Regions from separate parts of the Mesorhizobium sp. P2_A12 genome, predicted to be linked through region 2. Evidence: riboswitches for the same ligand, from Rfam matches in the RefSeq annotation. Region 2 holds a riboswitch; each other region holds the start of a gene.

Region 1 (5,343 bases), on a different contig from region 2:
CATTTCATCTATCCCGATTGCCGGCCCGCTTTTATCGACGCCTTTCAGACGATGCAGAACCATGCGCTCGCAGGCTACGCCGATATCCGCCTGTACGCTCCGTATGTGAATATGTCGAAGGCCGACATCGTCAGCGAGGGGGCAAAGTACGCCACGCCGTTCGAGGCAACGTGGTCCTGCTACAAGGGCGGTGCACGTCATTGCGGTCGCTGCGGGACATGCGTCGAACGGCGCGAAGCATTCGATTTGGCCGGCATTGCCGATCGGACAAATTATGAGGATGCAGACTTCTGGCTCCACGCTATCCAGACAAGGAGCGCGTGATGTTCCGCATTACCAAAGAGTTCCACTTCTCGGCCTCGCATCAGCTCACCTCCTTGCCATCCGATCATCAGTGCGCACGCCTGCACGGCCACAACTACATCGTCGTCGTGGAGCTTTCAGGTGGCGAACTGGACGAACACGGCTTTGTGCGCGACTACCAAGATCTGGCGGCGTTCAAGCACTACATCGATGGGACGTTCGACCATCGGCATCTTAACGACGTGCTGGGTCATGACCATGCCACAGCGGAATGTCTGGCCAGGCACTTCTACCACTGGTGCAAGATGCGGCTACCCGAAACCTCCGCCGTGCGGGTGAGCGAGACGCCGAAAACCTGGGCGGAATACCGACCATGACTTGCGCGTTGCATCCCGGAATCCGGGTGAGCGAGATTTTTGGGCCGACCATTCAGGGCGAAGGCGTGCTGATCGGCTTGCCGACGGTGTTCGTAAGAACCGGCGGGTGCGATTATCGCTGTTCCTGGTGCGACAGCCTGCATGCGGTGGACCGTCGCTTCCGCCATGATTGGGAGATGATGTCTCCCGACGCGGTTTGGCAAAAGGTCATTGCGCTTTCCGGCGGTCAGCCCGTGATGGTATCGCTGTCGGGCGGCAATCCGGCCATCCAGCCGCTTAGCCAGTTGATCGACCGCGGGCATGGTGAGGGCTACCGTTTTGCATTGGAAACCCAAGGCTCGGTGTCTAAGCAATGGTTCGCGGATCTCGACGTGCTGGTACTAAGCCCCAAGCCGCCCTCAAGCGAAATGACGACAGATTGGGCCGCGTTCGACGCCTGCTTAGAGGCGGCGCAGGATAAGCCGCAGATGGCGCTCAAGCTCGTTGTCTTCGACGATGATGACTATGCCTATGCCAAAGACGCCGCGGCGCGCTACCCGCAATTACCCGTCTATCTGCAGCCCGGCAATCACACGCCACCGCGTCCCGGCGACGAAGACGCATTCATCGACATGGCCGGTGTGATGAGGCGCATGGAATGGCTGGTTGAAAAGGTGACCCGTGACAGGTGGTTCGAGGCGCGTGTACTGCCGCAGCTTCATGTTCTGCTCTGGGGGAACAAACGGGGCGTCTAGCCGAAGCGGAAGGATTGCCGACGACGAGCAAGACAGACATCTATAGCAATCTCACCCAACTGGGTGGCAGCAGCGTCGTTCCGGAAAGCCCCGAAAATACCGTGCTGGAAAAGGCACCGAATCCGCATGAGGGCTCGCCTTATTGGGGGCGCTTCACCGCTGCTCTGGGGCGTCACTTGCTCTCGATACTAGCATGCTTTTCCGCTGGGTTTGTTTGGTCGTCGATCACCGCTGCGGGACGAATGCGCTTGACAAAATAGCGCCGGCCCATTCAATTCGACGCATTCACCAGGGGAGTCCCGGCAAGGGGCTGAGATACTGCTGGCTTTCGCGGCGCAGTGACCCGTTGAACCTGATCCAGTTCATACTGGCGTAGGGACGGTGCAAGCGCTTTGCGGGAGTCCACGCCCGAAGACCTGTTTCGGCAGGTCGACCAAAGCGTCTTTTCATCCTTCCGGCACAGAACTGGGTCTCCAATGCAATGAGCAAAGGAGCCTCAAGATGAATGCCCTCACCCCCGCCGTATCGACGGGACCACTGCCCGCCTCACGGAAAATCCACAAGCAAGGCACCCTCCATCGGCACATCAAGGTGCCGATGCGCGAAATCTCCGTCCATCCGACGGCCGGCGAGCCTCCTGTGACGGTCTACGATCCGTCCGGCCCGTATACCGACCCGGCTGTCGAAACCCGCATTGAAAACGGCCTTGCCCGGCTTCGCCACGAATGGATTACCGCGCGCGGCGATGTCGAGGCCTATGGCGGACGCCATGTCCGGCCAGAAGACAATGGATTCGTCACGGGCGAGCGCCTGACACCGGAATTTGCCATGCGCAACCGGCCGCTCAGGGCCAAGCAAGGCAAGGCGGTGACCCAACTTGCCTATGCGCGCGCCGGCATCATCACACCTGAAATGGAGTTCGTCGCCATCCGCGAAAACCTCGGCCGCGAGATGCTGCGTGGCAAGCTTGAGCGCGACGGCGAAGCCTTCGGCGCGACGATCCCAGACTTCGTCACGCCGGAATTCGTGCGCGATGAGGTTGCGCGCGGGTGTGCGATCATTCCCGCCAACATCAATCATCCCGAAAGCGAGCCGATGATCATCGGCCGCAATTTCCTGGTGAAGATCAACGCCAATATAGGCAATTCCGCCGTCACCTCCTCGATGGCCGAAGAGGTCGAAAAAATGGTCTGGGCGATCCGCTGGGGCGCCGATACGGTGATGGACCTGTCGACCGGCCGCAACATCCACAACATCCGCGACTGGATCGTGCGCAATTCACCGGTGCCGATCGGCACGGTGCCGCTCTACCAGGCGCTCGAAAAGGTCGGCGGCATAGCCGAGGATCTGAGCTGGGAGGTCTACCGCGACACGCTGATCGAACAGGCTGAACAGGGCGTCGATTATTTCACCATCCATGCCGGCGTGCGGCTGCACTACATCCCGCTGACCGTTGACCGGGTCGCGGGCATCGTCTCGCGCGGCGGCTCGATCATGGCCAAATGGTGCCTGCATCACCACCGGGAAAGCTTCCTCTACGAGCATTTCGCGGAGATCTGCGACATCTGCCGCGCCTATGACGTCTCCTTCTCGCTCGGCGACGGCCTACGTCCCGGCTCGATCGCCGACGCTAATGACGCAGCACAGTTCGCCGAGCTGGAAACGCTCGGCGAGCTGACGCAGATCGCCTGGGCAAAGGATTGCCAGGTGATGATCGAGGGACCCGGCCACGTGCCTATGCACAAGATCAAAGAGAACATGGACAAGCAGCTCGCTGTCTGCGGTGAAGCACCCTTCTATACGCTTGGACCGCTGACGACCGACATCGCACCGGGCTACGACCACATCACCTCAGGCATCGGTGCGGCGATGATCGGCTGGTTCGGCACCGCCATGCTCTGCTACGTTACGCCCAAGGAGCATCTCGGCCTTCCCGATCGCAACGACGTCAAGATTGGCGTGATCACCTACAAGATCGCCGCCCATGCCGCCGATCTGGCGAGGGGTCATCCGGCGGCGAAAGTCAGGGATGATGCCCTCTCCCGCGCGCGCTTCGAGTTCCGCTGGGAGGACCAGTTCAACCTGTCGCTCGATCCCGAAACGGCGCGGTCATTCCACGACCAGACCTTGCCCAAGGAAGCGCACAAGGTGGCGCATTTCTGCTCCATGTGCGGGCCGAAATTCTGCTCCATGCGCATCTCCCACGACATCCGCGCCGAGGCGCAGAAGGAGGGCATGGCGGCGATGGCGGCGAAATATCGCGAAGGCGGCGATCTCTATGTGCCGGCGGACGAGGCCGGCGCACCGCTCATGCCGGAGGCGCATGGGCCATCATGAGAGTGCTGGTTAAAGGGGCCGGCGTCGCCGGCCTCACCGCGGCCTTCGAACTCGCCGCCCGCGGCGCGACGGTCACAGTCGCCGAGATCCGGCTGACCCTTGGCGGCAATGCGTCGTGGTTCGCCGGCGGCATGCTGGCGCCCTGGTGCGAGCGTGAAAGCGCCGAGCAGCCGGTGCTGGATCTCGGATGCAATGCCGCAGACTGGTGGGAGGCGGCAACGCCTGGCCAGGTGACACGGGCGGGAACGCTGGTCGTGGCCGCGCCGCGCGATGTGGGCGAGCTCGAGCGGTTCGCCAGCCGTACATCGGGTCATCGGCGTGTCGATGAAGATGAAATCGTGTTGCTCGAGCCCGACCTTGCCGGCCGCTTCCGCCGCGGACTGTTCTTCTCCGACGAAGCCCATCTCGACCCGCGCCAGGCGATGGCGGCACTTCATGGCAGGCTGGCGGCGATGGGCGTCGAATTCCGCTTCGGCGTCGATGCCCGGCACATTTCCGGTTTCGATCGCCGGATCGACTGCACGGGAATGGCAGCCCTCGATGGCAGGCTGCGCGGCGTACGTGGCGAAATGCTGATCCTGCGCACGCCGGATGTGTCGCTGTCGCGCCCGGTCCGGCTGCTTCACCCGCGCTTTCCGCTTTACGTGGTGCCGCGCACCGGACACCGTTTCATGGTTGGCGCGACGATGATCGAGAGCCGGTCCACGGGACCGGTGACGGCGCGTTCGATGATGGAGCTTTTGGGCGCGGCCTACGCTCTCCATCCGGCATTCGGCGAGGCTGGCGTCATCGTGACCGGCGCCGGTGTTCGTCCGGCCTTTCCAGACAACCTGCCGCGAGTCGCGACCCACGGAAGCACCGTCGCGATCAATGGGCTCTATCGCCACGGTTTTCTCCTCGCCCCCGCCATGGCGCGCCAGGCTGCCGACCTGGTTTTCAATCAAGACGGAACCAAGGAGCTTGCTCATGAAATTGATGGTCAACGGCGAAGCGCATGAGATTGCCGCCACCACCCTGGCCGAGCTGCTTGCCGCGCTCGACTATCAGAGCGATTGGCTGGCGACCGCCGTCAACAGCGACCTCGTAAACAAAGCCAACCGGGTGGAATTCCGTTTGAGCGACGGCGATCGGATCGAAATCCTCTCGCCCATGCAGGGAGGCTAGCATGTTCGACCTTCTTGGGACGACGCTCCCTTCCCGCCTGCTTCTCGGCACCGCGCAATATCCTTCGCCGGCCATCCTTGCCGATGCGGTCAAGGCATCGGGCACGTCGGTGGTGACCGTCTCGCTGCGCCGTGAGATGGCAGGTGGCAGGGCCGGCGAGAAATTCTGGTCGTTGATCCGCTCGCTGGGCGTCAGAATCCTGCCCAACACTGCCGGCTGTCACTCCGTAAAGGAAGCGGTCACCACTGCGAAAATGGCGCGCGAGGTCTTCGGCACCAACTGGATCAAGCTCGAAGTGATCGGCAACCACGACACGCTACAACCAGACGTGTTCGGTCTGGTCGAAGCCGCCCACGTCCTGTGCGAGGACGGTTTTGCTGTATTCCCCTACACCACCGACGACCTCGTTGTCGCCGAGCGGCTACTGG
Region 2 (5,343 bases):
GTTCGCGGATCAGAAAATCCAGGAATCGCAAAGGCTGCGCCGATGCGCCGCCCAGAGACGGCATCGCGCTCGCGTGGTCGGCGTAGTCGTCGCTGCCTCGGTTTGGGGTCAGGAATTCGACCTTATACCGGGAAGCGTTTTCGAACTGCGTCGTGCGACTGGCATCTGTTCGGTGCGGAATTTCGCGAAACGAAGGATCGATATCGCGCAGTACATCCATGATCGGCGGCAGACTGTCGTTCACTTCGACGGAAACCGAGTGAAATTGAGCAAAGTCGGCATCGCCTGTTTGTAGCGCCACCCCCGGCAGCCTTACGCCCAGATATCCGGCGTAGGTCTGGAACGCGACGGTGCCGACCAGTACGCCTCGCAGGCGGAAAAACCCGGCCTTGCCAAGGGCTTCAACGATATCACCGGTGAATTTCTCCGGCTCCATTAACCCAGCCTCGCGGACAAGCGTCGATACAAGCTTGCGACGGCTCTTCAGGTCGCTTTTGATTTCCCTGAAGGCGGCAACGCGTTTTGCGATCTCGGGATCGTCGGCCGGGCCGACATATCGTCTTGTTGTCTTCGGCCGAGTCTCCTCAAAATACCAGTAGTCGCGGCCTTTTACGGGGACTCGCACGAAATTGCCCGCCGTCGAGAAGTCGGTGTGGAACGACGCGTCCAGGCTTCGTTGCACGAGTTCAGCGAACAAGGTGCGATAAGCGATGTCGATCGATTTCATCGTGCGTTCGACATTGTCTCTAGGTTATAAGAAATTTGCGGTTCTCTTATAGCTGCGCGCTTTTGCTCCGGATTTCAAGCGAGTTATAAGACAATTGCGAAAATCTTATAACTGTCGGACTGGCGCCACGCTCATACGCCACGGAGCAATCTATTGCGGCGGGGAACGGGCTGCGGCGGGTTATCAAGCCTGCTGTGTCGGATAGACGGTCAGGATATTGACGTTTACCCTTGGTGGCTGCGAGACCGCGTAGAGCATGGCGGCGGCGATGTCCTCGCTCTCCAGTTGCTCCATGTCGCCCAACCTTTGCTCGACAGCCAGCCGAACATCGTCGCGCATATTGGCGGTGAACTCGGTCCTGACCGCGCCCGGCTCGATCACCGTGACGCGGATGCCGTCCTTGCTGATTTCGCGGCGCAGTGATTCCGCCATGGCGCTGGCCGCATGTTTGGTACCGGAATAGACCACAGATGGATGGATGTAGCGGCCGGTGCCCGACGAAACGATGACGATGTGGCCTGATCCCTGCCGTTTCATTGTCGGCAGCGCCGCATTGATCGTGTAGAGCAGACCCAGAATGTTGATGTCGACCATCTCCCGGTATTCGCGGGTGGTGGTGTTCTGGAAGGGTGCGGCGACGCCGACACCGGCAACATTGAACAGCATGTCCAGCCGGCCATGGCTTTCCAGCACGCGCCGGACCATGGCTGTGGCCTGCGCTTCATCGGTGATGTCGACCTCGATTGCCAAGGCCTCGCCGCCGTTGTCGCGGATGCGTGCGGCCAGGTCATCGAGGCGCTGCCGACGTCGCGCCGCAATGGCGACGACAGCACCTTGCTCCGCCAGCGCCAGCGCGGTTGCCGCGCCAATGCCCGAGGAGGCGCCGGTCACCAAGGCGATTTTTCCGTTGAGTTTCTGCATGTTCGTTGCTCCTGCTCAGAGGGAGATTCAGGTGTGCTCGATGCCGATGATCACAGCCGTTCGAAGCATGTCCTCAAGCTAGACAGCAGACTCCTACCGAAAATGCGATAGAATGCCATCATACTCATTGGAGAATATGGCGTAATGCGAGGTAGCGAATATGCAGAGCTGAAAGCCTTTGCCGCTGTAGTGGCGCATGGCAGCTTCGCCCGTGCCGCTGAAGATCTGCGGATTTCAGCATCGACGCTCAGCCAGACGATCCGTCAGCTCGAAACGCGGCTTGGCCTGCGCTTGCTCAACCGGACGACACGCAGCCTTTCTTTGACCGAAGCCGGAGCGCGCCTGCATGCGCGCTTTGCGCCGGCGATGGCCGAGATGGAGGCGGCGGTCAGCGATGCGACCGCCTTGCGAGACACGCCGGCCGGCGTCTTGCGCGTCCATATGCCCAGCGTTGCCGCCGCCACCTATCTGGAGCCGGTGCTTGGCCGTTTTCATGAGGCATGGCCGGACATCGTGCTCGACGTGACGATCGACGATGCCTCCGTCGATATCGTCGAGGCCGGCTATGATGTCAGCGCCAGGCTTGGCGAATTTCTCGAAGCCGACATGGTCGCGGTGGCGCTTGGCGGCACGCAGCGCCAACTCGCAGTGGCCTCGCCGGACTACCTCGCCCGCTACGGATCGCCGTCGGCACCTGCGGATCTGCTCCAGCACCGCTGCATCAATTGGCGCCGGCCGGGGAGTGCTGGGCCCTACTCATGGGAATTCGCCCGGGATGGCCAATGGTTCTCGGTCGCGGTCAGCGGTCCGCTTGTCGTCTCCAGCCGCGACATGGCGATTGCCGCCGCCGTGCAGGGCGTCGGCATCGCCTTTTGGGCGGAAGACCTCGTGCGTCCGCTGATCGATGCCGGCAAGTTGGTGTCGCTCCTGGATAATTGGTGCGCGACCTTTCCCGGCTGGTTTCTCTGCTACCAGAAGCAGCGTCATACATCACCGGCGGTACGCACCTTCGTCGATTTCCTGCGCCATGCGCATACCTGGCGCCAAACGCCGCCTGATGGTTGAGAGTTTGTCGCTCGACGGTCCGGTTTCGCGGGCCTGGCGCAATGCTTTGGAAGAGCGCGCCAAAAAACCACTTTCGCTTCAGCTCGAATGGTGCTTTAACCCGCGCATCCACAGGGGTGCTCCGTACGGTCGGGGCTGAGACGGGGGCGGCAAGCCCACAGACCCTAGAAGCTGATCTGGGTAATACCAGCGGAGCGAGGCGGGCGATGTTTTCAGGCGCACAGATTTCCCTATACCCCATGGCCGACGATTTCGTCGGCGTCATCTTTGGCGCGCTGGATGGGCTCGACCCCTACCGCGATCGGCTCAGGATCGAGACCGACGACATCTCGACCTTGCTGGTCGGGCCGCCCGAAGTGCTATTTCCGGCGATGCGAGACCTGTTCGTGGCGGCGGCACGCAGCGGCAAACATTGCGTGTTGTCAGCCACCATCTCGCGCGGCTGCCCTGGCGAGCCGGATGATCCGATCTGCCGTTCCGATGCACTTGGTGGGCCTGTCGGCCCCCTCGGCCCGCGCAAGGATGCGGCAATCGCCGCGGTGCGTGGCGCGGCTTTGACCGGCCAGCCGGCGGCAGCGCAGTTCTCGCTCTATGTGATGGGCACCGACGACCACATGGACGAGATTTACGGCTGCATCGATTTTCTCAAGCAGTCCGGTGTCTATGAGCGCTCGAAGCATTTCTGCACGAAATTGCGCGGGGATGCCGGCGCGATCTTTTCGGCGCTGGACGAAGCCTTCTGCCGCTTCGGGCCAGGCGCCGGCCACGTAACCCTCGACGTCACGGTCTCGGCGAACAGCCCGTCGGCCGGCTGAGCGGCCGCGTTCGCGACCCCGTCAAAGGTTATGCCCGTGGCCTCATCATCAGCCGCTTCGCGTCCGATCGCGAGCCTTCTTGTCAAGGCAGCACCGGCCATGATTTCGGTGGGGTTGATGCTGCTGGCATGGGAGCTCTATGCCACCTATTCCGGCATCAAGCCGACGACACTGCCGGCGCCGTCGCGCGTGTTCGAGCAGGCGATGCTCAATCGCGAGGCGCTGGTCGACAACGCCATTCCCACCATCCGCGCCACGCTGATCGGCTTTGCCTTTTCGCTCAGCGCGGCCTTTGCGCTGTCGATGCTGGTCGACTTCTTCCGGCCGCTGCGGCGTGCGCTGTTTCCCGTCTTCATCGTTAGCCAGACCTTGCCACTGGTGGCGATCGCGCCGCTGGTGGTGCTGTGGTTCGGCTTCGGGTTGATGCCCAAGATCATGCTGGTGGCGCTGGTCACCTTCTTTCCGATGCTGGTGGCGCTGGTGCAGGGTTACGAGGCGACGGAGCCCGAGATCGGGCAGATGCTGCGCGCCATGGGGGCAGGGCGCTGGCGCGTCTTCGTGTTGGCGCGGCTGCCCTCGGCGCTGCCCTATTTCTTCGCGGGCCTGAGGATCTCCATTACCTATGCCGTGGTCGGCGCCATCTTCGCTGAATATGCCGGTGCCGCGAAGGGGCTGGGCATCTACATGCTCAACGCCAAGAACAACTTCCGCCCCGATCTGGTGCTGGCCGCCGTCGGTGTCAGCGCCGCGCTCACGCTCACTCTGTTTGGGCTGACGGTGCTCCTGCAGCGCCTTGCCATGCCCTGGGAACGGGCCGCCGGCCAGCACCCCGCCGGGACGGGGCCGTGGCGATGAGCCGGCTCGAACTGCGGCATGTGCGCAAGGCATTTGGCCGGCTCGACGTGCTCGCCGACATTTCGCTCAGCGTCAGCGCCGGTGAATTCGTCTCCATCCTCGGGCCGTCGGGCGCCGGCAAGTCGACGCTGTTCCAGCTTCTGACCGGCGCGCAGCACGGCGAGGGCGAGATGTTCTTCGACGGCACGCCGCTCGACGACCACGGCAGGCATTTCGCCTTTATGCCGCAGCGTGACGCGCTGATGCCGTGGCGACGCATCCTCGACAACACGACGCTTGGGCTCGAAGTGCAAGGCATCAGGCGCAAGGCGGCGCGGGCGCGCGTTGCGCCGCTGTTTGCCGAGTTCGGGCTTGCCGGCTTCGAACGGCATTTTCCGGCGCAGCTTTCGGGCGGCATGCGCCAGCGCGCGGCCCTGCTGCGTACCGTGGTGCAGGAGCACGACATGCTTTTGCTCGACGAACCGTTCGGCGCGCTCGATGCACTGACCCGCACCGCCATGCAGCGCTGGCTCGAGCAGATGTGGCGGCACCATCGCTGGACGGCACTGTTGATCACCCATGATGTGCGCGAAGCCGTCTTCCTGTCCGACCGCATCTATGTGCTGTCGGCGCGCCCGGCCTGCATCGTCCGTGAAATCAAGGTGCCGCTGTCACGCCCGCGCAGCCTTGGCGGCACTGACGCGTTGCAGACAAGCGCAATCGAGGCCGAGATCCTCGACATACTGCTCAACCCCGAGCCCAACCCGCACTCATCCAAAGGACACGACCATGACTGACTTGACGCGCCGGCAGGCCTTGTTGCTCACCCTTGCCTCCGGTCTTCCGCTGGTGGCCGGAGCGGGCCGTGCCCAGGCACAATCGGCGGCGCAAAAGGTCACCGTCGCCCTCGACTGGACGGTCAACACCAACCACATCGGGCTGTTCGTCGCCCGCGACAAAGGGTTCTATTCCGAAGCCGGG
Region 3 (5,343 bases), on a different contig from region 2:
AGGCCGGATCGGCGATATTGTTCTCAAGCCTCGAGATCGACGCCATCACAGCCTCGATTTTCTTGGGCAGGGATTCCAGCGCGAATTTCTGCTTGAACGACAGTTTCTTCGCCGGCCCCTTTGGCGCGGCGGCTTCATTCTTGGTCGCGACCGGGGCTTCGCCGGCTTCGGTTTTCGTCCGCGCCTTGCGATCGTCTAGCCTGGTGCCGCCGCGCTGCGCCAGCATGTCCGAATAGCCGCCGGCATATTCGATCCAGCGCCCGCCGCCGTCCGGCGCAATGATGCTGGTCACCGTGCGGTCGAGGAAATCGCGGTCGTGGCTGACCAGGATGACGGTGCCGGCAAAGCCGGCAACCAGTTCCTGCAGCAGTTCCAGCGTTTCCATGTCGAGATCGTTGGTCGGCTCATCGAGCACCAGAAGGTTTGCCGGCCGCGCCAGCACGCGCGCCAGCAAGAGCCGCGCCCGTTCGCCGCCGGAGAGCTCGCGCACCGGCGTGCGTGCCTGCTCGGCCTTGAACAGGAAATCCTTCATGTAGGAGACGACATGGCGCTGCTGGCCATTGATGACGAGGTTCTCGCCGCGTCCGTCGGTGAGATATTGCGCCAGCGTCTCTTGCGGATCGACCGCTTCGCGCTTCTGGTCGAGCGTGGCGATCTCCAGATTGGTGCCGAGGCGCACCGAACCGGCGTCGGGCTTCATCTCACCGGTCAGCATCTTCAGCAGCGTCGTCTTGCCGGCACCGTTCGGCCCAACGAGGCCGACGCGATCGCCGCGCTGGATGCGGGTCGAGAAGCCCTTGACCACGGTGAGGTCGCCGAAGCTCTTCTCGATGTTTTTCGCCTCGATCACCAGCTTGCCGGATTCGGCGGCGTCGCTGGCCACCATGGTTGCCGAACCCTCGGCGCCGCGATGGCCGCGGAAGCGCTGGCGCATGGTCTGCAGTTCGCCAAGCCGGCGCATGTTGCGCTTGCGCCGTGCCGTCACGCCATAGCGCAGCCAGTGCTCCTCGCGCACGATCTGGCGGCCGAGCTTGTGCTGCTCGCGCTCTTCCTCTTCCAGCACAAGGTCGCGCCATTCCTCGAAATGACCAAAGCCTTTGTCCAGCCTGCGGGTCTGGCCGCGATCGAGCCAGACGGTGGCGCGCGATACGCGCTCAAGGAAACGGCGGTCGTGCGAGATGACGACGAGCGCCGAGGAGGTGCGCACGAGCTCCTCTTCCAGCCATTCGATCACCGAGAGATCGAGATGGTTGGTCGGCTCATCAAGCAGCAGTATATCGGGCTCCGGCGCCATGACGCGGGCAAGGGCGGCGCGTCGCGCCTCGCCGCCGGACAGATCGTTCGGCCGCTCCTCGCCCGACAGGCCGAGATGCTCCATCAAATAGCTGGCGCGGTATGGATCGTCGGCAGGTCCGAGTCCTGCCTCGACATAGGCGCGTACGGTCGCAAAACCCTCCATGTCGGGCATTTGCGGTAAATAGCGGACGGTTGCCGAGGGCTGGCGGAACACTTCGCCATCCTGCGGCTCGATCAGGCCGGCGGCGATCTTCAGCAGCGTCGACTTGCCCGACCCGTTGCGTCCGACCAGCGCGATCTTGTCGCCGGCAGAAGCGGTCAAGGCGGCGCCGTCGAGCAGCGGCGTGCCACCGAAGGTCAGTTTTATCCCGTCGAGATTGAGAAGGGGCGGGGCCATTTCAGCTTTCAGGTAGTGGATAAGGGTGGGCGAGCAACAGCGCGCGGCCCTGGCCGAGTGTGATTTCGAGGCGGCCCTTGACCTCGTTGGAGATTGTCAATGAGGAGCCGAACGCGACCCTGACGCGGTCGAGCGGCCATTTGGCGCCGGTGACGGTCAGGCCGGAAAGATCGGAAAAGCCAAGCACCGAAAACAACGTGCCGTCGGCATAGTCGAAGCCGGCTTTCCCGTGCAGCAGTGGAACGCCTTCCTGCGCGCCACTGGTCAAAACTATCTCTGTTCCGGCTTCGGCCAGCCGCACGGCAAGCGCCAGATGCAGGAAGGCGTGGTCGGCGCGCTTGCCGCCGAAAGCGCCGGCGAGCACCAGGCTGGTCGCGCCGCGCTCCAGTGCGGCGGCGACCGCCAGTTCGCCATCGGTCTGGTCCTTCTCCGCTGGAAAGGTCCGACGGGGCACGGCGGCTAGGTCGTCCGGCAGGTTGGCCGGCACGGAATCGAAATCACCCACCCACAGTTCCGGGACAAGGCCCAGCAGCCGCGCATGGCCGATGCCGGCGTCGGCGGCGATGACGCGGGAGCCTTCGACCTGATGGTCGAGCCGTGGCGTGCGGATGAGATCGCCGCCAAGCAGGATGGTGAATGTGCTCATATCGTGTGGCCCTTACCAGCCCGGCACGGGAAACGGAAGGCCGGCAAACTGCCACTTGCGTGAGGGATCGGCCCGGCCTATGTCTCGAAACGCTCTAACGGGGTGCCGGACGCGATCTTCGCGGACCGGCTGAGAGGCAATCTCGCCAACCCGCTGAACCTGATCCGGTTTGTACCGGCGGAGGGATTAGACGTTTCGGACAGTCCGGCGCCTCAATTCCTTTCAATTCGAACGAAGGAGGCGCCGATGCGCACGCTTTTCTACTCCCTTGCCTCAGCCATGGTTGTGGCCCTGTCCGGACCTGCCTTGGCCAAGGACAAGCTCACCGTCTACACCTATGAGAGTTTCACCGCCGACTGGGGTCCGGGTCCCGTGGTGAAGAAGGAATTCGAAGCCGAGTGCGGCTGCGATGTCGAGTTCGTCTCCGTCGCCGATGGCGTCGCGCTGCTCAACCGCGTCAGGCTGGAAGGGGCATCGACCAAGGCCGACATCGTGCTGGGGCTCGACACCAATCTCACCGCCGATGCCAAGGCTACCGGCCTGTTTGCGCCGCATGGCGCTGTGTCCGACGTCAATGTGCCGGGCGGCTGGAGCGACGGTACTTTCGTACCTTTCGACTATGGCTATTTCGCTGTCGTCTACGACACCGAAAAGCTGAAGAGCCCGCCGAAGAGCCTGAAGGACCTGGTCGAAGGCAGCGCCGACGACAAGATCGTCATCCAGGACCCGCGCACCTCGACCCCGGGTCTCGGCCTGCTGTTGTGGGTCAAGTCGGTCTATGGCGACAAGGCGCCGGAAGCCTGGGCCAAGCTCAAGTCGAAAGTGTTGACCGTGACGCCGGGCTGGAGCGAGGCCTATGGCCTGTTCACCAAGGGCGAGGCGCCGATGGTGCTGTCCTACACCACCTCGCCGGCCTATCACATGGTCGCCGAGAACACCGAGCGCTACCAGGCAGCGTCGTTCGAGGAGGGCGAATATCTGCAGATCGAGGTCGCCGGCATCACCACGACCGGGGCGAAAAACCCGCTGGCGGAAAAGTTCATGGCCTTCATGACCGGACCGAAATTCCAGGATGCCATCCCCGAGACCAACTGGATGTTCCCGGCCGGCAAGACCGACAAGCCGCTCAACCCGGCCTTCGACAAACTGGTCAAGCCGACCAAGACCTTGCTGTTCAGCCCCGAAGAGGTCGCCGCCAACCGCAAGGCCTGGGTCGATGAATGGCTGGCTGCGATGAGCAAGTAGGATTCAAGCTTCGCCATATGTTTGTGCCAAGTCACCCCCCTCTGGCCTGCCGGCCATCTCCCCCGCAAGGAGGGAGATCGGCAGCTCTGTCACCTCGCTCATTCCTGCCATTTTGGAAATTGGCCTGGGTGGCGAAACGAGCAATCTCCCCCCTTTCGGGGAAGATGTCCGGTAGGACAGAGGGGGGTGGGCGGGAACTAGACCTTAGCCAAGCATTTCAATCAATTGACACCCATGACAGCGTTGGGTAGCGCGACATGCCCACGCGCCATCCAACTGACCCCCGCATCACCGCCGGCATCATCGCGCTCGGCCCGATCGCGCTGCTAATTTGCGGCGCGTTTGCCGGGCTGCTTTTCGAAGGCGCTCACGACTTCTCCGGCGCCTGGGCAGCCTTCGATCCTTATCTGCTGCGCGTCGTTCGCTTCACCCTGTGGCAAGCGGCGCTCTCGACGCTGCTTTCGGTCGGGCCGGCGCTGTTGGTGGCGCGCGCGCTGTCGCGGCATCCACGCTTCCCTGGCCGCGCCTTCATCCTGCAGCTGTTTGCCGTACCATTGGCGCTGCCTGCCATCGTCGCGGCACTCGGCATTCTGGCTCTCTATGGCCGCGCCGGCTATTTTGCCGGCGTGTTCGCGATGATCGGCGGCGGGAACTGGCCGGGCATCTATGGCCTGTCCGGCATTCTCGTCGCGCATGTCTTCTTCAACCTGCCGCTCAGCGTGCGGCTGTTCCTCGAGGCATTGCAGACCATTCCCGCCGATCAGTGGCGGTTGGCCAGCCAGCTCGGCATGGGCGCACGGCCGGCGTTCCGGCTGATCGAATGGCCGACGCTGCGCGCGGCCCTGCCTGGCGTCGCCGGGCTTGTCTTCATGCTCTGCATCACCTCGTTCACGATCGTGCTGACGCTCGGCGGCGGGCCGGCCGCGACGACGCTGGAGGTCGGCATCTACCAGGCGCTGCGGTTCGATTTCGATCCCGCGCGGGCGGTCACGCTGACCTTGCTGCAGATTGCCTTGACGTTTGTCGTCGTGCTGGCGCTGACGCGGCTTGGCGCCAATGTGGCCGGCGACACCAACCTGCCGGTGGCGCCGCGCCGCTACCTCTCCGTCAATGGGACCGAGACCTTGCTGAACGTCGTGCTCATCGTGCTGGCGCTGCTGTTCGTCGTCGGACCGATGGCGGCCACGGTGATGGCCGGGCTTAGCGCCAATCTCGGCCGGCTTGCCGGCGAGGTCGTCGTGCGGCAGGCGACGCTGACTAGCGCGGTGCTCGCCTTCCTGTCGGCACTGCTTTCCGTGGCGCTGTCGCTGGCGCTGACCATGGCACGCCGGGCGCTGGCGCTGAATCGCCGCTCCGGCGCGAAGACGATGCTCGAACACGCCGCCGATACCGGCGCCGGTTTTGTCCTCGTCGTGCCGCCGATCGTCGTCGGCGCCGGCTGGTTCCTGTTGCTGCGCCATGTCGGCGATGTCTTTGCCATCGCCCCGGTCATGGTCGTGACCGTCAACGCGGTGATGGCGATGCCGTTCGCGCTGCGCGCTGTCCGTCCCGCCTATGATGCGGCGAGCGAGCGTCACGAACGGCTCTGTGAGCAGCTCGGCATCACGGGCTGGAACCGCTTGCTGCTGGTCGACTGGCCGTCGCTGCGGCGGCCGCTCGCCACCGCCTTTGCTTTCGCCATGGCGCTGTCGCTCGGCGATCTCGGCGTCATCGCGCTGTTCGGCAGTGATTCGGTGCAGACCTTGCCCTACCTATTGTT

Evidence for each region. Region 2 has a riboswitch for thiamine pyrophosphate ahead of AC1DZU_RS17145 (YkoF family thiamine/hydroxymethylpyrimidine-binding protein). Riboswitches for the same ligand answer to the same signal wherever they lie in the genome.
Region 1: it holds a riboswitch for thiamine pyrophosphate, as region 2 does, so the genes downstream of both, thiC (phosphomethylpyrimidine synthase ThiC) here and AC1DZU_RS17145 (YkoF family thiamine/hydroxymethylpyrimidine-binding protein) in region 2, are expected to answer to the same signal.
Region 3: it holds a riboswitch for thiamine pyrophosphate, as region 2 does, so the genes downstream of both, thiB (thiamine ABC transporter substrate binding subunit) here and AC1DZU_RS17145 (YkoF family thiamine/hydroxymethylpyrimidine-binding protein) in region 2, are expected to answer to the same signal.

What each region holds. Positions count from the first base shown of each region.
Region 1 is NZ_JBFUCU010000034.1:11,652-16,994, forward strand. It holds gene queC (7-cyano-7-deazaguanine synthase QueC) at 1-324, shown strand, start outside; gene queD (6-carboxytetrahydropterin synthase QueD) at 324-680, shown strand; gene queE (7-carboxy-7-deazaguanine synthase QueE) at 677-1,414, shown strand; TPP riboswitch at 1,695-1,811, shown strand; gene thiC (phosphomethylpyrimidine synthase ThiC) at 1,916-3,751, shown strand; gene thiO (glycine oxidase ThiO) at 3,748-4,749, shown strand; gene thiS (sulfur carrier protein ThiS) at 4,718-4,915, shown strand; gene AC1DZU_RS33540 (thiazole synthase) at 4,917-5,343, shown strand, end outside.
Region 2 is NZ_JBFUCU010000007.1:41,717-47,059, forward strand. It holds gene AC1DZU_RS17130 (nucleotidyltransferase family protein) at 1-727, opposite strand, end outside; gene AC1DZU_RS17135 (SDR family oxidoreductase) at 911-1,648, opposite strand; gene AC1DZU_RS17140 (LysR family transcriptional regulator) at 1,793-2,713, shown strand; TPP riboswitch at 2,816-2,929, shown strand; gene AC1DZU_RS17145 (YkoF family thiamine/hydroxymethylpyrimidine-binding protein) at 2,920-3,528, shown strand; gene AC1DZU_RS17150 (ABC transporter permease) at 3,559-4,383, shown strand; gene AC1DZU_RS17155 (ABC transporter ATP-binding protein) at 4,380-5,159, shown strand; gene AC1DZU_RS17160 (ABC transporter substrate-binding protein) at 5,152-5,343, shown strand, end outside.
Region 3 is NZ_JBFUCU010000004.1:417,978-423,320, forward strand. It holds gene AC1DZU_RS12340 (ABC-F family ATP-binding cassette domain-containing protein) at 1-1,693, opposite strand, end outside; gene AC1DZU_RS12345 (thiamine diphosphokinase) at 1,695-2,339, opposite strand; TPP riboswitch at 2,428-2,542, shown strand; gene thiB (thiamine ABC transporter substrate binding subunit) at 2,586-3,584, shown strand; gene thiP (thiamine/thiamine pyrophosphate ABC transporter permease) at 3,842-5,343, shown strand, end outside.